3 regions of the Bradyrhizobium sp. MOS001 genome follow, and region 1 is predicted to be linked to each of the others. Evidence: riboswitches for the same ligand, from Rfam matches in the RefSeq annotation. Region 1 holds a riboswitch; each other region holds the start of a gene.
What was found. A riboswitch is a leader RNA that binds a small molecule or an ion and turns the genes downstream of it on or off. The one in region 1 is predicted to bind cobalamin.
Positions count from the first base shown of each region.

Region 2: linked by a shared signal. The riboswitch ahead of CT676_RS44355 (TonB-dependent receptor) and the one ahead of CT676_RS45105 (TonB-dependent receptor plug domain-containing protein) in region 1 are both predicted to bind cobalamin.
Region 3: linked by a shared signal. The riboswitch ahead of CT676_RS15150 (TonB-dependent receptor) and the one ahead of CT676_RS45105 (TonB-dependent receptor plug domain-containing protein) in region 1 are both predicted to bind cobalamin.

Region 1 is NZ_SPVJ01000001.1:558,699-565,326, forward strand. Features, by position in the region: gene CT676_RS02685 (hypothetical protein) at 1-256, opposite strand, end outside; gene CT676_RS02690 (hypothetical protein) at 318-1,328, opposite strand; gene CT676_RS45100 (TonB-dependent receptor) at 1,346-2,386, opposite strand; gene CT676_RS45105 (TonB-dependent receptor plug domain-containing protein) at 2,383-3,462, opposite strand; cobalamin riboswitch at 3,576-3,790, opposite strand; gene CT676_RS02700 (hypothetical protein) at 3,866-4,087, opposite strand; gene CT676_RS02705 (hypothetical protein) at 4,216-4,473, opposite strand; gene CT676_RS02710 (hypothetical protein) at 4,578-4,790, opposite strand; gene CT676_RS43845 (hypothetical protein) at 4,943-5,119, opposite strand; gene CT676_RS02715 (adenylate/guanylate cyclase domain-containing protein) at 5,246-6,628, opposite strand, start outside.
Region 2 is NZ_SPVJ01000029.1:48,431-55,058, forward strand. Features, by position in the region: gene CT676_RS28375 (PepSY domain-containing protein) at 1-875, opposite strand, end outside; gene CT676_RS44355 (TonB-dependent receptor) at 888-3,260, opposite strand; cobalamin riboswitch at 3,375-3,577, opposite strand; gene CT676_RS28390 (histidine phosphatase family protein) at 3,649-4,221, shown strand; gene cobT (nicotinate-nucleotide--dimethylbenzimidazole phosphoribosyltransferase) at 4,228-5,280, opposite strand; gene cobF (precorrin-6A synthase (deacetylating)) at 5,291-6,040, opposite strand; gene CT676_RS28405 (energy-coupling factor ABC transporter permease) at 6,082-6,628, opposite strand, start outside.
Region 3 is NZ_SPVJ01000009.1:44,512-51,139, forward strand. Features, by position in the region: gene CT676_RS15130 (efflux RND transporter permease subunit) at 1-362, opposite strand, end outside; gene CT676_RS15135 (efflux RND transporter periplasmic adaptor subunit) at 359-1,792, opposite strand; gene CT676_RS15140 (FixH family protein) at 1,877-2,269, opposite strand; gene CT676_RS15145 (hypothetical protein) at 2,372-2,737, opposite strand; cobalamin riboswitch at 2,969-3,177, shown strand; gene CT676_RS15150 (TonB-dependent receptor) at 3,377-5,725, shown strand; gene CT676_RS15155 (GFA family protein) at 5,864-6,271, shown strand; gene CT676_RS15160 (Cj0069 family protein) at 6,432-6,628, shown strand, end outside.

The sequences.
Region 1 (6,628 bases):
GATAGTGCAGCACGCCAAAGCCGATGGTCTGGTTCACGAGCCAGGCGCCGGTGACGACGAGCAGCGCCGGACGCATCGGCAGCATCGCGGCGGCGACGACGGCGAACGCCGCAAACGGCGTCGCGCAGGCAAGCGCGAAGCTCGCGAGCGCGCATGACACCGTCAGCAGTGCAAAGCAGAACATCGGCGCGATGCGCGACGCGACCGGATGAAGGCGGAAACGGTCGGCGTGGGGCGGCAGGATGGTGACAGTCATGGAACGATCTCCTTGTGGGATTTGTAGCACAATTTTGCTGGAACGCGGCATCACGTCTGACTCAGTGAAGAGCCTCCATGGGATCTTCAGTCTCGGCTGGATCGCGCCGGTCGTAGGCGGCAAGCCAGGCGGCGAGTGTCACGGTGTGCGGCTCCTTGGCCGCCAATTGGCGCAAGGCCACGCGAACGGTGGCGCGCGCCGTGCGATCGGGCGGAAGCGTCGCCGTCTCAGATCCCCGCCCCTTCGCGACCGCCTCGACCACGGCCCTCTTGCACGCCGTCAGCTCCGGCAGCCCATAGAGTTCGAGCAGCGCCTGGAAGGCTGCGTGATGATCCGGCCGAAAAGCGCGCTTGCGGCCGAGCTGATCGCGGAGCGGATGGGCCGGATAGAGATGCGCGCAGGGGATCCACCCCTCAGGCAGCGGCTCGGTGGCGGCATGGGTGCGGCGATGCGCAAGCAGCTTTGGCGAGACGTGGGTGTGCGGGCCGTCAGGGCTTTGCCCGCCCGGCGGCGGGATCGGCTGGAATACCTCGGCGCGCCCGATGCGGCTGATGAAGACGCGGTGCGGATTGGCGGCCAGAATGATCCGCATGGCGTCGCTTTCGGGCGCGAACACGGATTGGCCCGTGCGGCTCCTGAGCGCGGCGACGGCATCGGCATCGCTGACACGGATGCAGGCGTCGACCTGCAACGTTCCGAGGCCAAGGTCGAACAGGATGCCGCTGCGATCCCTCGTCAGGAGCGCCTCGATATCCGGACCGAGCTCGGTCAGCACGGTACGACCACTCATGGCGCTGGCTTCATGCGGAAGACACAGCGCGATGCGGTGGCTCCAGCTCTCCGTGGTCGGCGATTCCGATGCGATCAGGCGCAGATCCGGGTGGGAGACAACGCGTATCCCACCCTTCTGCGTCACGGCGCTGATCCCGTTGCGAGACTGCTCCATATCGAAGGCCTCACCGGGCTCGCGTGTGAACTCGGCAATGGCACCGAACGTGCCGACGCTCCAGCCGGCCTCAGCGTCGGCAAGCTGGCTTGCGATCAGGTCCATGAGCGGATCGGCCGTCGTCATGAGGCTTCTCTCTCTCGCTATCTGACGTCGTAATTCGCCAGGCGAATGCCGCCATAGACGCCCAGTCCCGGCTGCAGAAAGCCGGTCGGATTTTGATAGTGCACATTGGCGAGATTATCGACCCGGCCGAACACCTTCACCTGGTCGGTGACCAGATATTCGGCTGCGACGTTGACGACAGTGTAGGCTGGAGCCAGCAGACGCAGAATGCTGAAGTCGCGGTTACCATCGACGAAACTCCCGACGTGCAACACGGTTGCGGAAAGTGTCAGCGGATCGATCGGATTCCAGATGACATTTGCGCTCCACTTCTCCTTCGGACGCCTCAGCAGCTCCAGTCCCGCCGTCGCATCCACCGCGCGGGTAAAAGTGTAGTCGGCACGAACGCGAAGCCGGTCCGTGATCGCAGCCGCGACGAAGCTCTCCGTGCCCTCCGTGATCGCCTTGCCGATATTGGTGTTGGTGCTCGCGAACGTCACGGGATCGAACGTGCTCTGGATCAGGTCCGTGATGTTGTTGCGGAAGTAGGTCGAGCCGAAGCGAACGCGATCGCCAAACAAGGGTTGCTCGAAGCCGGCGTCATATCCGACGCTTTCCTCGGGCCTGAGGTTGGGATTTGCAAAGAAGAAGAACGCGGGAAAGCTCACGTAAAGCTGGTTGAGCGTGGGCGCCTTGAACCCCGTGCCGTAGCTTCCCTTGAACTTCGTATCCGTGACCGGCACGATCACGGCAGACGCCAGACGAAAGGTCGGATGCTCTCCAAACCGCTCGTTGTCGTCCTGCCGGACGTTGGCCGTGAAGAAGACTCGATCCCGGAACTGGGACTGCAGCTCCATATACCCGGCCTTGTTGACGTTTTGCGCCGAGACCGTCGCCGTTTGCAGTGTTTCGGTCTCATGCTCCGCACCAATGATGACATTGTTGTTGGGCGCGAGCTGGGTCGTGGTGTGCCAATCATACTTGACGCGGTCGCCGGTCGTAATCGTGGCCATCACGTCGCCGGGCGAGATGTTGTAGTTCCAGTGATTGGTGTAGTTGACGCCGAAATAGCTTTTCATCCGGTCGTCGAGAGCGGACCAGACCGCCTCCCCGCGCGTGAAGAGCTGGTGCACCGTCTGCGTGCTTTGCGCGGCCGCGGGAAGCTCGCGGATGTGACGGGATCGAAGGTGTCTCCGGTAAAGCGCAGGGTAGCGTCGGTGTACCGCGCCACGCCATTGAGCGTCAGGTTTTCGCTCAGTTCGGCGCCAAGCTTCGTCGAATAAGTCATGTTGTCGTAGTTGTTGCCGATCGCCTTCTGCCCCGGCGGCAGCAATTCGACCGGCGTCACCGGCACGTCGTTCGCGTGGAAATGCGCGACGTTGAAGGCATAGTTGAAGTGGTCCTGTGAACCGCTCAGACCTGCAGTTTGATTGAACGTTCCGAACGAGCCTCCCTCGACCGAGCCGGTGGCGCGGGCGGGACCGTCGCCCTTCTTCGTCACGATGGAGATCACGCCACCCAGCGCGTCTGCGCCGTAGAGACCGCCCTGCGGACCGCGCAGGACTTCGATCTGCTGAATGTCGGAGGTGAGCAACTGGCCGAAATCAAACGAACGGTTCGGGTTGCCGGGATCGCTGACATCGATGCCGTCGATCAGGACCTTGGTGTGGTTGGAATTCGTTCCGCGCATGAAGATCGACGTCTGTCCCCCCGGACCGCCGGTCTGCACGAGGTTCAGGCCAGGAACCGCGCTCAGCGCATCGGATGCGGTCCGGCGCTGATCGCGCTCCATGTCTCTGGCGGTCAGAACCGTCACCGAGCTCGCAACCAGATTGGTCGGAGTGACAACGCCCGTCGGACTGACGACGACCGTCGGAAACAGGTTGGCCGCGGATACCCCGGCAACCGGGGGCGACGCCGGCACCAGCTCGGGCTTCGGCAGCCGAGCGACGCGCCGCTGCTCGGGCTGGTCGGGCGCAGGCCGCGCGGCTCGCGGCTTGGCCGCACGCTCGGTCGGCGCGACCTCGACCGGCGGCAGCAGATCGGGCGATGCCGACTGCTGGGCCTGGGCAATGGACAGATCGAGCGAATACAGGGAAACGAACGCGACAACGCCGGCGCGGAAGCGCCTGGCGGCAAAGACAATACGGGACACTCTTGTAACCTCGGTATGACGTCAGTGGCACGTCACAGCGAACGAGGTTTCACGGCGGAGCGTTCGATTGCTCCCGTGAAGCTAATGTCTGTACTCCCCGACCGACATCTTCGCGTGTGACCACGGCTGACGGCAGGTCTCCTGGCTCGCGGGTCGTTACCTTACGTCGCCTTCCCAGGACCGAGATTCCCAGTGGCATATGACGAAAGATTCACCGCTTACAGTTGCGGGGGCAGCCGTGGCGTTGAGAATATCCCGGTATCGGGAAAACCTCGCACCACGTTCCCTTTTGATCTCCGTGAGGAGAACCGTCACCGGCCAATCTACGGGGCGGGCAAGCGGAGAGTCAATCGGCCGGTTGCATGACGGGCAAAGCACCGCACCGGAGATTGAGCCGGCGCAATCAGGCCGGCTCCCGTTCCGAACGCGTCCTGATCACCGCCCGCTCGCCGGCATCGACGAGCTGGCCGATGCCGGTGCGGCCCGTGAGCGCGCAGCGGATGATGTTCTCGGCAACGGACCTGCGAAAGCAATGGTCCTCGCCGACCGGGCGATTGCGGCAGACCCGATCCAGCGCCAGCTTCATGTTGATCCGGGTGCGGGTGTCGAAATGCTCGCTGATCATTCGCAGGGCCTCGGTGCGTTGATGTCGGAGCGGAAACGCGTCGGCGTAGGCTGGGTTCCAAAAACGGACCGCGCAAGGCGTTGCGCAGAGCCGACTACGCCCGATCTCTTGGTCCTGTGACGGGCGGGCTACGCCCGACCTCTTGGCCGCTGGGCCTGAGCCCAGGCCGCGGTGACATCGCGCAGCGGAGCGTCGATGCGCCGGATCGGGGTCAGCTCACCGGAGGCCGAGATGATGGCGGTCTCCTCGCGGCGACAGCGCGGGCATACGAAGCGGACCTCGTGCGGCGACGCCGACCAGCTCGAACGTTTGACGTTGGCCGCCATCGGCCATGCATCGCAATGCGAGCACGACACCAGGAACCGACCGGGATCGAGCATACCCATTCCATAGGACTCCGCGTCCTGCCTGCCCCTTCAATGACTAACCCATGTGAATCGTTCCGGTGCCCGAGCACCGTCTGCTCCTCAGCTTCACGCAGCGCCGCCGCTCAGTGGGCACCCTTGAGGGTGCATGACGTGGTGCAGGTGACGGTGTTGCCGTGGTCGCACGCCTTGCAGGCGGCAACGCACTGGTTCATGTCGCGGGGATTGTAGGAGCTGTAGTTCCGCATCGCACAGACCGGGGTCGAGCCGGTGATGTCCTGCTCCTGGTTGCAGGCGGCCGTCATGAGCGCGAAGATGAGGACTGCGAGAAGGCGCATGGGATTGCCCTGGTGAGGAGCGGCAAAGCGACGTCAGCGAGATGCGCTGCACCGCAACGGACCTCGGCATTCCCAATGCGAGCAATCATGATCGCGACGCTCGCATCCTCAAAGGATGCGCGCCAAACATTAAGAACGGATTGCAGGCGGCGTCAGGCCGCGGCCTTGGTCGCGATCGCCTTCCGCATATCCACCGCCAGCTGACGATACTGCTCCGAGAGTCTCAGATAGAACTCGCGCTTGGTGCTGTCGGTGGCGAGCTTGGCAATCAGCTCGCATTCGGCGGTGAGCGTCTCGAACCGTTCCAGCCTGTCATGAAGTTCTGTCATCGGCGTGTCCCCATCAAACGCCACAAGGGACGTCAAACCTAAGCCTGAGAAATAGGTCACGGCGAACATCGTTATCGAGTAGAAACGTTTTTTCCAGCAAGGGCGGTGCAAGCCCAGCAAGAACAGCTATTTCTGCTCCAGCCGCCAGGCGCCGTCCCAATTGGCGTCCGGCGGATTGGCCTCGAACTGCGCGATGCGGCCGAGCAGCGTGCGCGAGGGACCGTCGCCGGGCACGGCTTCGAGCGCTGCATTGAACGCGGCGCGAGCCTCGTCGAAGCGCTGCGCGCGGTAGGCGGCGAGGCCTTCGGCGTAGCGCGCGCGCAGGCTCTCCTGCGGGACGCTGAGCCCGTGCGCCTTGCTCATCACCTCGAAAATGGCCTGCGATGCGCTTTGGCCGGCCACCGCCAGACGATCGATCTCGCGCAGCTCGAGGTTCGAGCCGATCGCGTCCGCCGTGGCCTGCGCGATCAGGATCCGCGTGCCGTAGATCTTGTTGACCAGTTCGAGCCGCGAAGCGAGGTTCACGGCATCGCCCATCACGGTGAAGCTCATCATCAGCTCGGAGCCGATGCTGCCGGTCAGGACCTCGCCGGTGGCAATCCCGATGCGCAGATCGCAAGGGCCTGGCATGGCGCGGATACCGAGCAGGTCAGGCAATTGCTTCTGCAACGCCGGCACCTCATCGGCCATGTCGATGGCGGCGTAGCAGGCGAACAGCGCCGGCTCGTCCTCCTCAATGAAGGGAGGGCCCCAATAGGCCATGATGGCATCGCCGATATATTTATCGATAACGCCGCGATGGCTCCGGATCGGCGCGGACATCACCGTGAAATAGTGGTTCATGACCTTGACGAGGCCACGCGGGGTCATGCCCTCGCTCATCGAGGTGAAGCCGCTCATGTCGGAGAACATGATGGTCATCACCCGGCGCTGGCCGTCGATGGCAACTTCGGGTCGGTCGATCAGCCCCTGCGCCACCTTGGGATCGATATAGCGGCCAAAGGTCTCACGGATCCGCTCGTTGTGCCGCAGCTGCTCGATCATGCGATTGAAGGCGGCGGCGAGTTCGCCGATCTCGTCCTGGGTCGAGACCGTGATGGTCTTGTCGAAGCGGCCCGCCTCGACCTCGCGGGTGCCGGCGAGCAACAGCCGCACCGGTCGCGTGATGCCACTGGAGACGAGGAGCGCGAAAGCAAATCCGACCACCGCCGCGAGGATGGTGACGATGCCCGAAATGATCATCGCCTGGCGCTGGCGACCGATCACTGTCGCCGTACTGGCGAAGACCTGCTTCAGCATGTCGGCGCGGATCGCGTCGATCTTCTGGTTGAACTGGTCGCGTATGGTGTCGAGATGCTCCAGGGTCCCGCGCGCCTCCGTCATCTGCTTGCCTTCGACCTGCTTGAGGAGTTTTGCGTGGTCCTCATTCATGTCGTGACGCAGCTCGGTGAGAGTGGTTTCGATGCGGGTCTCGATCCGCGCCAGCCCGGCATTGTCGGAAGGCGTCCT
Region 2 (6,628 bases), on a different contig from region 1:
ACGCCCGCTTCGGTCGGGGTCAGCTCCCCGCGCGAGAACAGCCGGCCGTGATCCATCGAGAGCCAGCCACTGAAACTCCAGGTCAGCACGAAAACGGTCGCGACGAGACCAATGATGTGATGCAGTGCGTGCCAGCCGCGATAAGGCGACGAGACCCGACGCCCTCGAATCCTGATCCTAATAATTCCGAGCACCGCGCCGAGCGTCGCGGCGATAAAGGCCACCAGCGACAATGTCGAGACCACCTGATCCCAAAGGGACCAGTTGCTCCTCAGGACTGTCGGATAGATCCAGTGCAGGACGCTGCCGGCCCAATTCCACCCGCGCTCGCTGCGGGTCGTATCCAGCACGACTTCGCCGGTGCGCGAGGAGACATAGACCTCGGTTCCGGCCGCATCGCCAAGAGCGACGCGCAACAGAGGCCGGTGTCGATCAAAGCCGTTCGGCACGCTCCATTGATCATAATCCGCGCCCGAAATCATCGCCGCCCGCGCGGCATCGAGCCCGCGTTGCCGGGCATGATCCCGCGCGATACCGACCGCGACGTCGGCCGACGTCACCGATGCATCCCGTCCGTCGGAGGCATGGATCGCGGCCACACGCGATGGGTCCGACACGACATAAACCGGCCCGTCGCTCCGCTGGACCAGGCGAACGCGCGTGGCGTCCGCTATCCCGCTCGCGGCGACGGCATCCGCGACCGCAATCCTCACCTCTCCGCCAGCCACCGGCGCGAGCCCGGAAAAACGTTCCGCTTCCGTCAATGACGGAAACGGGACGAAGTGCATCACGATTCCGCTCGCGAACCACATCGCGAACAGCAGGCAGAACGCGATCCCGAGCCAGCGATGCAGCAGCACGATCGCGTTCATCATGTGGTCAGCGCCCTACCATTTGAACGCGGCCGAGAGCTCATAGGTCCTGGGCGCACCGAGCAGGATCTGGTCGGGATAGAACGGATCGCCCCAGATCGCGTAGCGCTTGTCGGTGATGTTGCGCACGCGGAAGCCCAGACGGGCCTGGTCGACCGCGTTGAACACCGTCTTCGGGATGTCGACGAAGGCGTAGACGTCGGCGACGGTGTAGGCCTTCATCGTCACGACGTTGGCATCGGTGTTGTAGCGGTCGCCGACATAGCGGCCCGTGATGCCGAGCTCCACCGGCCAGGGCGTGAAGAACCGGTACGACGCACCGGCATTGGCCACGACACGCGGCACGTTCGGCGGCGTGTTGCCGGAGAACGAACCACCGGCAAAATTGTAGTCGGCATAGCGTGCATCGACATAGGCGATGTTGCCCCAGAGCCGCAGGGGATCGATCGGGCGTACGGCCGCGGCGAGCTCGACGCCCTTCGACTCCTGCCGTCCCGCGATGTTGAGCTGCATGCCGCCAGCCGCCGCATAGACGTTCTTGCGCTCGATATCGTAGGCCGAGAACGACCATTCCGCCCTGTTGTTCCACAACAGATGCTTGACGCCCGTCTCATAGGTGCGCGAGGTCGTCAGGTCGAGCGGCTGGGCTGGCCCAAGCAGGAAGATGTTGTTGGCCGAGACGTCCGCGCCGGTCGCGTACTGGCTGAAGAAGGTCAGGCCGGGCACGGCGTCCCAGGTGTAGCCGATACGCCCCGTCGTCGGGACCCAGGACTTCGAGAACGGGAAGCTCGCCTTTTCCAGCCCGGCGGCGTCGGTCGAGTTGCGGTCAAGCCCGATATGCTCGACGCGAAGGCCGCCGACCAGCGCGAAGGTTCGCGTGAGCTTCACCCGGTCCTCGAACGACAGCGCCTCGTTGTCGATGCGCGCGGTCTGCTGCTGCGTCGTGAGCAGGCCGTAAAGGCCACGGTCGGGATTGACGAGCGAGACGTAATCGTCCGGGAAGTTGGCCGCGCCTGGCCTGACGAAATCGAGATAGCTGGACGAAAGTGTCGTGACCAGGCGGTTGTCGAAGCCTGCGATATTAGCGTCCCAAATCAGGTCGGTAATGTTGCCGACAAGGCGTTGGCTATGTGCAACATAGAAGCGCTCGCGATCGACCATGTTCGAGTTGGGCAGGCCCGTACTGGCATTGAAAGCCTCGATCTCGTTGTTGAACCAGGTACGCTCCGCGCCATAGGCATAGGCTTGGCTCTTCAGCGTCAGGTCAGGCGCCAGCTTCAGTTCGAAGCCGCCGCGCAGCCACACCTCTTGTGCCACGTTGCGGTTGTCGAGAACGTTGTAATTGGTGTTGAAGGTACGATCGTCGATCGTGATCGCACCGAGATTCGTTTTGTTGAAGTTCGAGACGTAATTGCCCGAAACAATGCCGCTCGTCGCATGCGAGCCGCTGAAGGCGATCGGTACCAGCGGTGCGCCCCAATAGGCCTTCGAGCGATCTTCCCGGTACTCGATCGCGCCCCAGATCTTGAGGCTGTCGGAGATGCGGTAATTGAGCTGGCCAGACACATCCAACGTCTTGGTATTGGTGTCGTCGGCAAAGCCATTGAGCGAGGCGCGGCTGATGTCGAAGCGGTAGTCGAGCCCCTGCACGTTGGTGCTGCCGCCCGAGCCGTAATGGACGCCGAACGAGTTGAGCGAGTCCCAGGAAAAGTCAGCTTCATTCCGGATCGGTCCGGTGTGTGGCTGCTTCGTGATCAAGTTGATTGCGCCACCGGCGGCACCTTCGCCCGACATCAGCGAGGCCGGACCTTTCAAAAATTCCACGGCTGCGAGATTGGCCGTATCCGTGATCCGCGAGGTCATGTTCTGCGGACCGATCTTGATGCCGTTGTAGAGCATGTTGATCTGGCTGTTGGTGAAGCCACGCATGGAGAAAGCCGCGGGCTCGGCCGGATTGTCGCCGGAGGTGACACCGACCGCGCCCTGCGCAACCTCCGACACGGTGCGATAGCCCTGCTCCCGCATGGTCTCGGCCGAGATGACTTCGACGGTCGCGGGTGTCTCCTGCACGGTCAGGCCGAGGCGCGAGGCGCTCTCGGCAACCACATTGGTGTTGAGCGGCGTCTGCGCCGCCGCGGTCGGCACGACGGGCTTGGCCGCGGCCGATGCGGCCGCTGGCCTGCGCGATGCCGCGCGGCGTGGGCTCTGCGCGTCCCGGGCCGCCGGCTTTGCCGGTTTGCGGGATTGGGCGGGCGACACCTCGACCGGCGGCAGCGGCTCGCGGGCCTGCTGCGCCAGCGCTGCGGGCAGATCGGCGACTGCAAATGAAGTAAGCGCGGCGGAAGCGAGCAGGAAGCAACGCGGTCGTACAAGACGAATGGAAGACACAGTTCGGGACCTCGGTATGACGTCAGTGGCACGTCACAGCGAACCAGGTCCCACCTCCGGCCTTTGAGCCTTCCGATGAAGCCGAATGTCTGTACTCCCCGACCGACATCTTCGCGTGTGACCACGGCTGACGGCAGGTCTCCTGGCTCGCGGGTCAGTACCTTGCATCGCCTTCCCGGGACCGAGATACCCAGTGGCTCGTGACGCAAGATTCGCCGCTTACAGTTGCGGGGGCAGCCGCGGCATTGGGGACAAAATCCCCGCACCGCATTCCCTTTTCATCCCCACTCGGGGAAACCGTCAAAGCCATCTAGGATTACCGACAAGACAGAGTCAATGTGCCGCTGCGACGTTATTACCACAGCGACCAACTTCCTTGGAGATAGGCATGGAAGGCGAGACCTTCCTCTGGCTGATACGGCATGCGCCCGTCGACGGCGTCAAAGGGACGATCCACGCGGCCGACGCGCCCGCCGATCTCGGCGATCGCGTGCAACTGGAGGCGTTGCGGCAGAGGCTTCCGCCAGATGCTGCGAGCTTGGTGAGCCCGGCGCGACGTACGGTTGAGACGGCGCGCGCGCTGGGACTCGAACCCGCGTTGGTGCCCGAATTTGGCGAGCAGGATTTTGGCGACTGGACCGGCCGGCGGCATGACGAACTCGCTGCGACCGGCGGGGAGACCTATGCGCAGTTCTGGAGCGATCCGGCGCACGGTCGGCCGCCGGGCGGCGAAAGTTTTGAGGATCAGGTCGCGCGTGTCCGGCTGGGTCTCGCGCAAATCGGCGCCGGCTCGGCAACGCTCGTCGTTCACTCCGGCACCATCCGCGCCGCGCTCTGCATTGCGCTGGATCTGACACCACAAGCGGCCCTGCGCTTCGTGATCGATCCGTTGTCACTGACCCGGATCGACCGGCTCGCCACCGGCTGGCGCGTCGTCGCGGTCAATCAGCGCGCGGCTTGAGCTAGATCAGGCCGGGCGATCCGGCACGTTGGCCTGCGCGAAGGTCGCCATGCCGTTGTGAAGGCTGCACGCGAGCCGCACCAGCGGCAGCGCGATGGCCGCCCCCGATCCTTCGCCGAGCCTGAGATCGAGGCTGATCAACGGCTGCACGTTCAGCGCACGCAGCACCAGCCGATGTCCCTGCTCCGCCGATTGATGCGACGGCAGCAGGAATGGCTGGCACGACGGGTTCAGCCGCACCGCCGCCAGCGCTGCCACGGATACGATGAAGCCATCGATCAACACGGGAATGCGGGCTTGCGCAGCAGCAATGATGGCGCCGCAAATCGCCGCGATCTCGAGGCCGCCGACCGCGCACAGAATTTGTTCCGGCGAAGCGCCCGCAACGCCGTAACGCGCGATCGCAGCGTCGATCACGCGCGCCTTGTGCGCGCGGCCGGCCGCGTCGACGCCGGTACCGCAGCCCGCGATCTCCTCGGCACTGATGCCGAGCAGGCTCGCCGCAATCGCCGCCGACGTCGTGGTATTGCCGATGCCCATCTCGCCGAAGATCAGGAGATCGGGCCTGCTGGCTTCTGCGCGCGCGACTGCGCGCTGACCGGCTTCGAAGGCGAATGCCAGCTCCGTGGGGGGGAGCGCTGCTTCCACGCTGAAGTCGCGCGTGCCGCTGCGCGGCTTGTCAGTGACGATTCCTGCCATCTCCTCCTGCGCCAGCGTACCGGCGTCGACGACCTCAAGGTTTGAGCCAAGCTCACGCGCCAGCACCGAGATCGCGGCACCGCCCGAGGCAAAATTCGCCATCATCGCGATGGTCACTCCTTGCGGATAGGCCGACACGCCCTGCGCGACGATGCCGTGATCGCCGGCGAAGACGATGATCGGCACTCGCGCGGCGCGCGGCTGCTCGGTCGCCTGGAGGCCCGCAAGCTCGACCGCAAGCTGCTCCAGCCGGCCGAGCGCGCCGGCCGGTTTTGTGAGTTGCGCCTGACGCGCGAGCGCCGCCTCGCGGTGGACAGCGGAGACATCGGGGCATTTCCGGGTGACCCATTCAGGGAGCATGCTGCCTCGCTTACGGCCGGCGCTTGAGAATGTAGCTGTCCATGATCCAGCCATGCCGTTCGCGCGCATCCTGTCGCGCGGCGACGATGTGCGGGGCGATCTCGGCCAGAACGCCCGACATGACGATCTGATCGGGCATGCCGAGATAGGCGCCCCACCAGATGTGCAGCCCCGCAGGATCGAGCGACTGGAACGCCGTGCCGCCGTCGAGCATCACCACCACGGTATCGACGCCCTGCGGCCAGCCACCCTCGCGCAAGCGGCGCCCCGTCGTGACGAGGAAGGGCTCGCCGATGTCGTTGAGCGGCAGCGCATGCGCCGCGCACAGCGCCTGGATCGAAGTGATGCCGGGCACGACGTCGATATCAGGCAAGGGATCGAGCCGCCGCGCAATGCGCAGCGACGAATCATACAGTGAGGGATCGCCCCAGATCAGCAGCGCGACTTTGCCATCATCACCGAGATGGCTGGCGATCGTCTGCGACCAGGCCGCGGCCACGGCCTCGTGCCAATCGTCCACGCCCTTGTGATAATCCGCTTCACCGGCATCGCGCACGGGAAGATCGAACTCGGCAATGCGTGTCGTTTGATTGGTGAGCACATCCGCGCAGATCGTCCGCCTGAGATCTGCGAGATCGGACTTCGCCGTCCCCTTGCGCGGGATCAGGATGAGATCGGCCGCGTTGATGGCTTGAACGGCGGCGCGCGTGAGCTGCTCGGGATCGCCGCAACCGATGCCTATCAGGGAGAGCGTGAGCATCGCGCGTTCAGGGGCGGCCATGACGGCCGCCCCTTTGTCTCTTAAGCCGCGTTGTGCAGGCGCGGCGTGACGAGACCGGGCGCGGTGACGCCACGCAGCGATTTTGCCAGTGCCAGCACACCGAGGTCGGCCAGCGGCTCGATCACTATGACGAGCGCGTAGGAGGCCGCGAAGGTCGCGATGTTGACGAGGTTGGTCGCACCGAAGCCCGAGCCATAGAGCGCCCAGAACGCAACCCAGGCGATGACGCCGGCCTGATACGTGGTCGACAGCGCCAGCGCCTGCCGATACCTGAGATCGACATAGGCGGTGTTGCGGGCAATGATCCGCGCGGCGATCGCCTGGATCCCGAACAGCGGCACCAGCAGCGTGGTGACGTTCATGCCGAATTGCGGCAGATCGGGCGGCTCGAAGAAGATGCCCTGGAACAACAGTCCGAACGCAAGGCCGAAGGCCGCGGGCGCCGCCCCAAACAGCAGGAACAGGGTCGAGCCAAGGATGAAGTGCACCTCGGAGACGCCGACCGGGAAGTGCGGCAGGATCTCGAAGAAGACGAACACGAGGCCCGTGGTGGCGAGCGTCCGCGCC
Region 3 (6,628 bases), on a different contig from region 1:
AGCCTGGACGCCGCGCCGTTCAGGAATTCCATGACGCGCGACCTCGCCCAATAGATGTCGGTGCCGTCCTCGAAGATCACGTAGACGAAGGAAACGCCGAAGAACGAGAAGCCGCGTACGACCTTCGATTTCGGCACCGTGAGCATCGCCGTCGTCAGCGGATAGGTGACCTGATCCTCGATCACCTGCGGCGCCTGGCCGGGATACTCGGTGTAGACGATGACCTGCGTATCCGAGAGATCCGGGATCGCATCCAGCGGAAGGTGAACCAGGGCATAGAGGCCGGCGGCGGCCGCGAAGCCGGTCCCGAACAGCACGAGCAGCAGATTGCGCGCCGACCAGGCGATGATGCGGGCGATCATTTGTGATCTCCCGTTGCATTGCCAGGGCCGGCGTCGGTGGCCTGGGATGCCGCCTCGCCAAACCCCTTCAGCGCCGCCTTCAGGTTGCTTTCCGCATCGATCAGGAAGTTGGCGGAGGTCACCACCGCCTCGCCGTCCGCGAGACCATGGCGCACCTCGACATAGCCGCCGCCGCGACGGCCGAGCTTGACTTCCCGCGGTTCGAAACGCCCTTCCCCCTTGTCGACGAGGACGGCCTGCCGGCTGCCGGTGTCGAGCACCGCGCTGTCCTGTATCGCCAGGACGGGCGCGGCATCGGCCGTGTCGATATCGGCATCGACGTACATGTCGGGCAGCAGCACCGCGTCCGGATTGGCAAGCTCGATCCTGATGCGAACGGTTCGCGTGTCGCGGTTCACCTGCGGATAGACGACGGCGATTGTCCCGGTGAAGGTTCGGCCGGGGAAACTGCGCGCGCGCACCGCGACTGACTGCCCCACCGCGATGTTGCCGAGATCGCGCTCGGCCACGTCGACCAGCGCCCAGACCACCGAGGTGTCCGCGATCCGGAACAGGACGTCGCCGGGATTGGCCCGCATGCCTTCGATCGCGTTGCGTTCGAGCACGACCCCGTCGCGCGACGCAGACCAGCGTATGGCCACGGGCGCGGTGTGCGTCTTGTCCATCTCCGCGATGACGGACTCGGGAACGTCGAGATTGACCAGCCGCTGCCGCGAGCCGCGGCCGTACATCTCGACACCGCCGACCGTCCTGGAGGTGATCGTCGCGAGATATTCCGCCGCCGCGGACGCCACCGCCGAACTGTAGATTTCCATCAGCGGCTGGCCGGCCTTCACGCGCGTGCCGGTCGTCACGTCGGCGACCTTCTGCACGAAGCTCTCGGCGCGCATCGCGATCACCGACACGCGGCGTTCATCGAGCTGGATCGTGCCGGGCGCCTTCACCGAGACCCGGATCGGGCGCCGCGCGACGGGCTCGGACTTCACGCCCGCGCGCTGGATCTTGCCGGGCGACAGCTTCACCGTGCCGTCGTCGGTGTCGTCGCCTTCGTAAACGGCGACATAGTCCATCCCCATCGGATCCTTCTTTGGGACGGGCGACGTGTCGGGCAGCCCCATCGGATTGCGGTAGTAGAGGATTTTTCGCGGCGAAGCCGCTTGCGCCTTCGGTAGCGCCGGCGCGACGGCCGCTCCATCGTCGTCGTAGACCGGCACATAGTCCCGCCCGCGGTCGTCCTTCTTCTGACCCGCAGACCAGAGCGGCGCACCGCTTGGATCGCGGTAGTAAAGCGGCGTTCGCTCCGCGCCAGCCGCAGCCGATGATATGTCGGCCTCAGCGAGCCAGCCCGCACCGTTCGAATGCCAGTAGTAGCCGGCCAGGACCAGGCCACCGCCCAGCGCAAGAGCCGTCAGGAGACGCAGCGTTTTCATATGGTGTATCCGCGCGCCCGGGAGCGCGCGTCCGTGTGAAGGAAAAAGGGGAATGTCGGGCGCCGCCGGGCAGCGCCCGAACGCTCACTTGACCGCCGTGACGATCACCTTGCCGGTGACGGTCTCCGGTTCGCCCTGCACCTTCACGGACAGCGTCATCTGGTAGCGTCCAGCCATCGGCAGGTCCGTCTTGAAGGCGTACACACCCGGCTCCCTGGACGGCAGCGGCGCGACCGCCGATTCCATCTCGGCCATCCCGTCCGGGGCCATGTCGAGGCGGCTTTTGAAGATGACTGCGTCCGGTATCGGCTTGCCGGTCTGCTTGTTCGTCAGGCGAACGGCGAGCGTGACGTCTTCGCCCTTCTTCATCTGCGGAGTGACGGGCTCGAAGGCGTAGTCGCCCGCGCCCGCCATCGCGGCGGAAGCGGCAAGCGAAAGGGTGGCGGCGAGAGCCGCGGTGCTGATTTTGGAAAGCATTGTCCTGTCCTCATGAATTGATCTTTCGCCGTGGCGCGTGAAGCGCGCACGTCAGTCGTCGTCGCGAGCAGGCACGCCGCTCGCGTCTCGGGCTTTGCGAGATCAGATTCGAGGAGGTCGGAAAGGAGGACTGCCGCCGCGGAAGGAAACGACCTGATCCGGGGGAATAGCCATCGTGCTGGCCATGACGGCGAGACGTTCGAACGCCACGGGCCTGACATCACCGAGCGCGATGATCCCACCGACGCAGCAGAAGCCCATCCCGCACTTGTAGCCGCCGCTATGGGAGCCCGTTCCCTTCATGTCGGGACAACAATCGTCCATCGACATGTCGGCGTCGCCGCTCATGTGCATGGCCGTCTGCATGCCATCCGACGACATTGCGAGGTTCGCCGCGGACGCGCCAACCGGCAGCATCGCCAAGGATATGGCGATGGCGACTGCCAGGATGGTACGGACGAACTGCATCAATATCGACTTACCTTGTCGGGCCGGAACTCGGCCTCAGTAGCATACTCGGACACCAAAGGCAGTTATTGATCGTGGTCAAGCGTTCGTTACCCAGGCTCGTCCGGAGGCCGGGTTGGACGTTTCGACGCGGTCCTTCGGACTATCGTGCAAAACAGCAACACAAGGCCACCATCGACCGACCGGCCCGTCCAGCAGCCCGCGCGGATGTTGACGCGCTCATCCCCTGATGCCAGTTTCGTGATCGGTAGTGTCCGCAAGGACTCTTCAAGGGAATGCGGTGCGTCCACCTCAGTGGGCAATTCCGCGGCTGCCCCCGCAACTGTAGGCGGATAGCCGACGACCAAACGAACCACTGGAGCCCCGCTTGGGCCTCTGGGAAGGTGGTCGAAGGCGATGACCCGCGAGCCAGGAAACCTGCTACCAGCCATGGTCACGCGCGAACGCATTGGGCGGGGTGCCCTGATGTCGGACAAGTAGCCGGTGCATCCGCCGCCTGGGGCGAAGGTGGATGACTAAGGCAACCGCGGTGACGGTTTGTTTGCGTCGCCGCAGAGCGTTGTCGTGCAAAATCTTCATTTCCGTGCTGGCGCAAGGCCAGCGTTATCGCGTGCTTTCCTGATTACTCTGCTCTCGTCGGTGTCCTTGTCGTCCGCGGCGCTCGCGCAAAGCGCGGCGCAGGACAACCGCTCCCGGGAGGTCGGCCCGGTGATCGTGTCGCCGCCTGCGCCGCGACAGGCTCCTGCCGTCAGCCCCGGCACTCAGAAGCAGCGCGCGGCCCGGCGCGCCGCGGGACGCAATCGTGGCGCCCCTGCTGTCGCCGTTCCGGCCGCGCAAGCTCCGAGCGGGCCGGTACAGACGCCGCTCAATACGGCAGCCGTCACCGACGTCGGCTCCCGGCTCGGCATCACGGCGCGCGAGATGCCGGCGACCGTCGAGGTCATCGGTCAACAGACGATGCAGAACCTGGGCATCCGGACCACGACCGACGTCGCCAAGGCTGCAGTCGGCGTCACCGGCGGCGATGCGCCCGGCGCGCCCGCCATCTTCTCGATGCGTGGCTTTTCCGGCGACCAGATCTCCACGCTCTACAACGGAATCCCGATCGGGCCGTCGACCATGACCGGCCGTCCCATGGACGTGGCTGGTCTCCAGCAGGTCGAGATCATCAAGGGACCGGACTCGCTGGTGGCGGGCCTCGGTGCGACCGGCGGCGCCATCAACTACGTGAACAAGGCGCCGCACACCGGACCAATCGTCAACGACGCCTTCACTTCCTACGATTCCTTCAACGGCTATCGCGCCGGTTACGGATCGGGCGGCAGCACGCTGATCAACGGCCTCGACTACCGCTTCGACATCAGCCATTTCAACAACAAGGGCTTTATCGACGACACCTATTCGAAGCTCAGCAACGTCTCGGGCCAGCTGAACTATCGCGTCAACGAGAACCTGAGGATCTGGGGCGCGACCGAATACAGGCAGGACAACGACCGCTTCTACTGGGGGACGCCGCTGGTGCCGGCGAACGCGCCGGGCATCGTGCCGACGTATGGCGTCGTCTCCGGCCTCTGGAGCAACTATTACCTCGGCGGCGGCACGCCGGTCCCGGTCACCATCGACGCGCGCACGCTGACCACGAACTACAACGTGCTCGACAATCACAGCGGCGCCAACGAGCTCTGGCTGCGCAGCGGCTTTCAATGGGACATCACCAACAACATCTCGCTGAAGAGCCTGGTCTATGGCTATGACGCCCACCGGCACTGGTTCAACAACGAGATCTCGTCGTTTGACCAGACCGTAGGCAATTTCGCAGGCGCGCAGAGCATCTACCGCGAGCGCCTGGCGCTCGATCACGCGCAGCGGCTCTACGGCAACATCACCGACCTCACCGTCAATTCCAATCTCGGCGGAATGGACAATCGCTTCGTCGCCACCGTGGCGGCGAGCAGCAACCAGTTCAACGTCTCGCAGGACACGCTGTTCTTCAATGACTACGTCGACCTCCTCAATCCGGACCGCGGCCTCTACGGCCCGCGCAGCGACGAGAAGATCTACACCCATCTCGACACCGCCTCGCTGTCGTTCGAGGACCGGCTCAAGCTGACCTCGACCTTTGCGCTGATCGGCGGCATCCGTTTTGAGAATATCGAGCTGTCGCGGACCCGCTTCGACGAGAATGGCCTCCTGAAAGCCAACTATCCTTTCTCGAAGACGTTCAATCCGGTCACCGGACGCATCGGCTACACCTGGGACATCGCGCCCGGCGTGATGCTTTACAGCCAGTACGCGACGGCAGCCGACCCGACGGTGGCGAACATCTTCATCCTCAGGCCCACGACGCCGCTGCTGCTCACGACGTCGCGGACCTACGAGACCGGCGTGAAGCTGCTGTCGGCCGACAGGCGCGCGGAGGCCACGTTCTCGGCCTTCGACATCGAGCGCAAGAACGTCTACGTCCCCGAAAGCGGCATCCTCTTCAACGTCGCCGGCAAGATGGCCTCCAAGGGCGTCGAGATCGCCGCCGCGGTCAATCCGGTCGCGGGCCTGAAACTATGGGGCAACGTCGCCTTCGTGCAGTCGCGCTTCATCGACTTCACCTATGTCGACGGCAATGGCGACTTCCAGTCCTATTCGGGCAAGACGCCGCCCAACGTTCCCAACTTCATCGCCAACGCCGGCGCCTCCTATCGCTTCGACACGAAGCTGCCGGTCGAGATCGGCGGCCTCGTCCGTCACGTCGGCGACCGCTTCAACTTCCAGGACAATCTGGTCACGATGGACGCCTACACGATCTTCGACGCATACGCGTTCGTCGATATTCCAAAAGCCTATTTCCCGGGCGTCGACCAGACCCGGATCAGCTTTCGCGTGAGGAACCTGACCAACAAGCTCTACGCGGCCTGGGGCGATCCGGGTTACACCGACCAGATCATCCTGGGCGCGCCGCGCAGCTACGAGATCGCGGCTTCGTTCAAGTGGTAGTCGCGGATCACCTCGCCCGCGCCGTGGCAGGAGTTGTCACGCGACAGTAGGACGCAATCGCAAATCGATTGCGCCGTTGAAGCCGCAGGTCTCGAGAGCTATCGATCAACGAGACCTGTCTTCCATCGGGAGGAACGCATGAGCACCATCACCGGCGGTTGTCACTGCGGCGCGATCCGCTATCAGGTCGAGGGCGAAGCGATCGTGCACGCGCTGTGTCACTGCCGCGATTGCAGGCTTCACGCGGGCGCTCCCGTCGTCGGCTGGACGATGTACGCGGACGATGCCGTCAAGGTGACCAAGGGCGAGCCCAAGGTGTATCACTCCTCGGAAAATGCCCGGCGGCACTTTTGCGGCGACTGCGGAACCGGCCTGTTTTATGTCAATGCCGACATGTTGCCCGGGGTCATCGACGTCCAGAGCGCGACCTACGACGATCCCGATGCCGTACCGGCGACGATGCACATCCAGGTCGCAGAGCGCCTTCGATGGATGGAGCGCGCGCACGAACTGCCGACATTCGACCGCTATCCTCCGCCACCGTAGCGGCGCGCGCGAAGCGTTCGCCGTCTAGATGGAACCGCACAAGCACCATCTTGCAACGACCGGACGATTTCACGTACATTCATCGGCGTGGGGACGAAGCAGACTCCCCGTGAGACCTCGGTCCAAGCTCTGCGCAGCACGCCATTCGTGGAGCTTGCGCATGGATACCGAACGCCACCCTCCTCTCCGCCATACCGTTGCCATCCTCTCCCGCGGCGATGCAGCCGCGCGCCGGGACGCGACGGCGCAAAACAGCCGCTTCGTTCGCGTTTTCGAAGCACTCGCCGCGGTCGGCATCGAAGCCCGGCCGGTGATCTACGACGAGATTTTCGCCGACGCCGCGCGCGATCAACTGCT